Linked DNA regions of Ammoniphilus sp. CFH 90114. The protein of the gene in region 1 interacts with the protein of each later gene in a pairwise test. Links are inferred from orthologs where the notes say so. Each region holds a gene or a part of one and is shown on either strand. Other genes may lie near its edges.

The links.
Region 2: the proteins of pknB (region 1) and EIZ39_RS23025 interact in binary tests that used the Bacillus subtilis proteins (3 or more experiments, as listed by UniProt). The link is inferred for Ammoniphilus sp. CFH 90114 from one-to-one orthologs.

What each region holds. Positions count from the first base shown.
Region 1 is NZ_SDLI01000001.1:427,381-430,711, reverse strand. What follows is about bases 162-3,160. They hold pknB (Stk1 family PASTA domain-containing Ser/Thr kinase), read right to left. Parts: upstream 2,632-3,160; coding sequence 691-2,631; downstream 162-690. Other genes in these bases: EIZ39_RS02250 (Stp1/IreP family PP2C-type Ser/Thr phosphatase), read right to left, coding at 2,628-3,160; rsgA (ribosome small subunit-dependent GTPase A), read right to left, coding at 162-673. Also shown: more of rsgA, read right to left, coding at 1-161; more of EIZ39_RS02250, read right to left, coding at 3,161-3,331. UniProt on the Bacillus subtilis protein: Protein kinase that is responsible for triggering spore germination in response to muropeptides, signaling bacteria to exit dormancy.
Region 2 is NZ_SDLI01000016.1:15,715-18,764, reverse strand. What follows is about bases 1-2,718. They hold EIZ39_RS23025 (serine/threonine protein kinase), read left to right. Parts: upstream 1-848; coding sequence 849-1,589; downstream 1,590-2,718. Other genes in these bases: EIZ39_RS23020 (DMT family transporter), read right to left, coding at 1,641-2,555; EIZ39_RS23035 (metallophosphoesterase family protein), read left to right, coding at 1-545.

The DNA.
Region 1 (3,331 bases):
CGATTTCAAAGAAATCTAGTTGGCTAAAACCTGGAGTATCTGCTACGAAGCCTCCTTCCACAGGAATTAACTCTACATGTCTAGTCGTATGCTTTCCTCTTCTTAACCGCTCACTTACTTCCCCTGTTTGCAGGTTGGAACCAGGGAACAAGGCGTTCAATAGAGTAGATTTTCCTACACCAGATTGTCCAGCCAATACCGTAATATGTCCTTGAAGCATTTCTCTTAGCTTCGCTATTCCTTGATCAGAGTACTTACTCGTCACCAATACTTCATATCCAATCCTCTGGTATAACTGTTCAATCTCATCAATTTCATCTTCCGCAAGATCAGCCTTAGAAAGACAAATAATGGACCTAACTCCTGCTGATTCCGTATGCACTAAGAACTTATCCAATAACAAATGACTCATAGCAGGTTGAGCTAGGGAAAAAACCAAAACAGCCTGATCCACATTGGCTATTGGAGGACGAACCAGTTCGGTGGTACGTTCTCCAACAGATTGAATATATCCTTCCTCGTTGCTTTCCTGATCATATTCCACCCAATCGCCAACTAACGGTGTAATTCCCTTTTTCTTAAATAAGCCGCGAGCCCTGCACTGCCAAATCGATTGTCCATCCAAAACGTAATAATAGCCGCTTAATGCCTTAATAATCCTACCTTCAGGCATGCCCTTCCTCCTGTGCATCAAGGAACATCCGCATATTGGATATTCCGTTTTTCCAGTAGACTCCCGTCTTTATAAATAGTGATCGTAGCATCTTGGGAGGGTGACAGAACAACCTCTACATCAAACGTATCAGATTGACGAATCGTTCTTCTTACCAATTCAATATCCTTCCCTCTTGCATCCGTCACCAGGATTAATATATCAGCAGCAGGGTGATCTCCCAAGAGTACCAGAACAGGCTCAGAAACCGTCTTAGCATCCGTTGGGAATCCACTACTCACCGCAAGTTCGATTTCGGCACCGGGAGACGCTTGACTTCCTGGCTGAAAAGGGTACTGCCTAAATACAATCCCTTTTTTCACATAGCTAGGCTCGAGTTTCACCTTGCCTTTTTTTAAACCATTCTTAACCAGCACCGATTCTGCCTGTTCTAATGTGAGTCCAATTAACTCAGGCATAAGGACCGTTTCTTTACCGGAACTTATAGATATGAGTACATTGGTTTGAGAAGGAGTTACCATTTCTCCAGCTCCTGGTTCCTGTGCCATTACGATCCCTGTTGCATATTCATTACTCGGCTTGCGCTCAATATTCACTTTGGAAAATTTCTCAAGCTGCAGTTCAATGTGGCGTTCAGGTAACCCTACTAAATCTGGCATCGAAATTTGCTGTTGTCCCTTGCTTACAAATAACGTGATCTCTGATTTTTGTTTGACCCTCATACTAGGCGGAGGGGTCTGTCTAATCACCATATCCCTTGGTACTTCATCGTTAAATCGTTCTTGAATAACGTAGCCAAGGTCCTTTTGCTTCAGAACTTTTACCGCTTCTTCTAAATACATCCCTTCTACCCTGGGCGTGACAACTTCAGGTACATAAAAGATACCTATTAGAAAATTAAACCCATATAGAGCAGCGATGAAGAAAGCAGATAAAAAGCTGATCCAGGCAATAGATTTCACCCATTTACGAGGTTTCTTTTCCTTTTCCCCTTCACGACGATGACTGTTTCTGTGATCGTCTTCATCAAACAGCTCCTTGCCTTCCATTTGTTTCATCATTTCTGGCGTAATCGCTGGAATAACCCGCGTAGATTCATCATCGTCATGTTCTATAACTAAGGGTGGTTCATTCAATCGTTCCGGATTTAGGCAAGTGCGTAGATCTCTCTGCATCTCCTTAGCCGATTGATAACGATGAAGAGGATCCTTCACTAAAGCTCTTAGCATTACATTTTCCAGACTCTGAGGGATATCAGGATTCAACTCCCGCGGTGGAATAATGTTTTCTTGGAGGTGCTTAAGTGCAACGCTTATCGGAGAATCACCAGAAAACGGCACTTGTCCTGTCACCATCTCATACAGCACAATACCTAAGGAATAAAGGTCTGACTTCTCTCCACTAATGCCACCTCTCGCCTGTTCTGGAGAAAAATAATGAACAGAACCAATGACGGAGCCCGTATGGGTGATCGTAGCAGAAGTGACAGCACGAGCAATACCAAAGTCCGTTACTTTAACCCTTCCCCTAGAACCAATCAAAATATTGTGAGGCTTAATATCTCGGTGAATGATATGGTTGTGATGGGCATGCTCTAGCGCATCACATATCTGAATAGCGATATGTACGGCTTGTTCAACATCTAGTTTTCCTTTTTGGATAATGAGTTCTTTCAGAGTTAACCCTTCAATATACTCCATGACAATGTATTGGATGTCGTCTTCTTCCCCCACATCATAAACATTCACCACATTGGGATGGGAAAGACTAGCCGCTGCTTGAGCTTCTCGACGAAACCTGCCAATAAAATCATCATCATGTCCAAACTGGGATCTCAAGATCTTGAGGGCCACCGTACGATTAAGAAGATTATCATGAGCCTTGTAAACGACAGCCATACCCCCGCCGCCGATTCTCTGTTCTACTTCGTACCGACCGCCAAGGCGCTTTCCGATCATCCAGACACCTCACTTCCTTCAGAAGGAGGATTATCCTTATCAGCAACGACGATGGCCGTGATGTTGTCTTCTCCACCGGCACGCAAGGCTTCCTCGACCAGTTCCTCGACCGCTTCCTCTGGTGTGTTGACACGCTTAACGATATCCAGAATACCTTGAGGGGATATCTTATTAGACAAACCATCGGAACAAAGAAGTAGACGATCTCCCGGCTCCCACTCCAATGCCTTGAGCTCTACATCCACATCATGATCCGTTCCAAGAGCTCGGATCAAGATATTTTTTTGAGGATGGGTGGCTGCCTCTTCTTTAGAGATTTGACCGTTTTTTAAAAGTTCATTAACCAAAGAATGATCTTCCGTCAATTGAGTAATCTGTTCCCCAGAAATGCGATAAATTCGACTATCCCCAATATGGCCGACTACAAGCCATTCCTTATTCACTAGACAAGCTGCTACCGTGGTCCCCATACCATGGCAGTCATCGTGGCTTTTGGAATAGCTGTATATTGCGTCATTCGCTTTAAGAATCGCGCGGTCTAAGCGATCAATAGCTTCTTCCGGACCCATATTCTTAGGCAAGTCCGAAAGCTCCATCTTCACGATGTCTACGGCCATAAGGCTAGCTACATCCCCTGCTTGATGTCCACCCATTCCGTCGGCGACAATGGCGACCAAGTATCCATTTTCTACTATGACAA
Region 2 (3,050 bases), on another replicon or contig:
CTTATACGTTGAAATCGAATGTGACATTCCTTGATCCAGGAGAGGAAGTTTGGCATTTAGATAAATTTCAAACGGCAGGCCAACGGAAAACCATCTTGCTGTCACATCATCCCCTGTTTAGCGCCAAAGGGATTGGTAGGGATCGACAGGGCCAACGGGTGGCGGTCAATAATCATTTGCAAGGAACCTTTAACAAAGTCATGGATCAAGTTGCTTTATGGTTATGGGGACATGAACATAATTTGATCGTCTTCGATCCTTACGTGTCACTGAGGAAAGGTCGATGTATCGGTTCCGGGGCGATTCCGAAGATGGCGAATCAAAAACCGTACCAACCAATTCTCAACCTGAATCTACAGGGGCAGCAACACCCCCCGAAGATGAATCTCAAAAAAGCAAAGCTGAGTAGCAATCCCGATGGATTCTACTATCACGCGTATGCGGTGATGTCGGTCAACGGTCCAGAGGCGTCCATCGGGTATTATGAGGTGGATTCCCTTCGGAAAGCTCAGAGTCGACTAGTGTATAGGGAAACGGTGGAGTAGACAGACGGTGTGAAGCCGTCTTTTTTTTGTTGGTGAATAAAATGACCTTCAGTCCTATATTCAGGGATACCGGATATAAGGTATAACTAGTCTATAAGGAAAAAGGAGTGATCAGATGTTCGGTAAACTGGTAAAAATACTTATGAACAAATTCCTAGGACGCAGTGGATCTCATAAACACTATAAATATAGCAGCAGTGACGATCGCAAGGGCAAAAGAAATTTTGGTCGAGGACAATCGTATTATGGACAATCTCATTATAAGAAAAAGAAGCATTCCAGCTTTTTTAGCAGTTAAAAGTGATGATAAAGAAGATCTGGTCTTACTTTCAGGATCGACCCTATCCAGCGGGAACAGTTATCGGTGATCGATATGAACTGGTGAAGATTTTGGGAATGGGGAGTTACGGCATCACGTACTTTTGCAGGGATCAGATCGGGGGTAGGAATTGTGTGGTTAAGCAACTCAAGCCTAGCAAGAAGAAAACAAAACAAGGAGGGCAGGCTTACGAGTATGAAACGACCCTCTTGCAGCAGCTGGATCACCCGTCCATCCCGAAATTTTATCAGCAGTTTCAGCACGGAGGGGATTATTTCTTCTCGATGGAATACATGGAGGGGAGAAACTTTGAAGATTTGATTTTCGAAGATCAAACAAAATATAACGAAAGAGAATCTTTACGAATCATTCAACAGCTGCTCCCCATTGTGGAATACCTTCATGAGAACGGAATTAGTCATGGAGACATTCGAATTCCCAACGTGATGATGGATCAACAGCAACATATGAAGTTGATTGACTTTGGATTAGCTCGAGAGATAGCCAATGAGTCGGATCGTGACTTTAACGCTCTAGGGCACTTTTTGCTCTTTCTCTTATATACCACTTATGTCTCGGATAAGAAGAAGGAAGCGAGCTGGGAGGAGGAGCTGACCCTCCGTCCTTCAACGAGGAGCGTGATTCGAAGATTATTTGAACTCGATGAACCTTATTCTAGCCTCAGGGAGTTAAGTGATGATTTAACTAGGGCAATTAATACTTAGAGATAAAGAGAAAATAGCAACAGAAACGAGAGGGAGAGCCCTCTCGTTCGTTCAAGATTTCTGTACCAAAGGTTTGGCGTCCGTCAAGCTTTCTTTATGAAAAGTGGTAATCGATACCCCAAGAAGAATGAACACGGCGCCGACCAAGAAGTTCAGTTCCAGCTGTTCACCTAGGAGCAGCCATCCGAAGAAAGTGCCGACGACAGGCTGTAAGAAGAAAAATAAAGCCCCGACTGATGCATCCATTAATTCCATTCCCTTATTCCATAAGAAGAAGGCTCCCGCTGTGGAGATGACTCCTAGATAGAGAATGCCGAAGATGACCGAAGTATTTAACTGGATTTGGGCTGTTTGTATTTCCCATGCCATAACAGGTGTTGTAAATAGTAAAGCAAAGAACACCGCATAGGTTGTTAGGGTTAGTGTGTCGTGACGAACGGATGCCACTTTGGCATACACGGAGAGAAGAGCCCAAGTTAAGGCCGCCCCAATAAGGAATAGAACTCCCCAGAAGTAATCGCCATGAGTTCCATCATAACCAATAATGAAGGTCACTCCAACACTCGATAGGAGTAAGGCGACGAGCTTTGCCCAGGTAATCCGCTCTTTTAGCACCAAGCGAGCAAAGATGACGATGAAGGCAGGTGTTGCTGAGGTTACAAGCGCTCCGGTGTGAGCATCTGAAAGCTTTGTCCCCATAAATTGGAAAGAGATGGATGCAAAGTATCCGATAAAACCAATCCACACAAACAGTTTCCAGTCCTGTTTGGATAGCTTGAGCTTCTCTTTGCCTCGTCTGGTCCATTTTAAAGCAGCATATAGAACGGCAAACGCAACAATATAGCGAAACCAAACCAAGGTAAGAGGCGGAACGTAATCTAAGACATACTTACTAACGACATACATGCCACCCCAGATCGCGGCGGCTAATGATAAACAAATGGCTCCAAGTAAAGTGGACTTCATCGATGATCCCTCCGTTCTTTAGGTCAATAAGCTATACCTAAAACGGAGTTGCGTTGCGCGTTCTCCGTTTTAGATTAGTGGAGAACGGGGGTATCAATTTCAAAACAAGTGACGTAATACATTCTTTTGGCCTCCTTTTATGATCTTTTTACCTGATCGTACCATCTCAGGACGAAAAAGGGAACGAAAAGATATAATAAGCTGATCCTCAATCAGGTGACTGGTTAAGGTATCCATTGCTTTATTAACGTAAAAGAGGTATAGTAAGAGATGTTGAGAAAAGGTATAATTCGCGATGTGGAATTCACATTTTACAAAGGGTTATCACTTGATGGATGGTTGCTCTTTGTAATGTGTGAATTTTTTTTGCACATAACCTAGTCCATCTTTCCCCGTAATAAATATACCTCTTTTGTCTAATCACTTTCTAATTGACTCCACCATTATATTTTAAGATTTCAATTCGCACTGGCACGGTCTTCGGAGCCGTAAGGA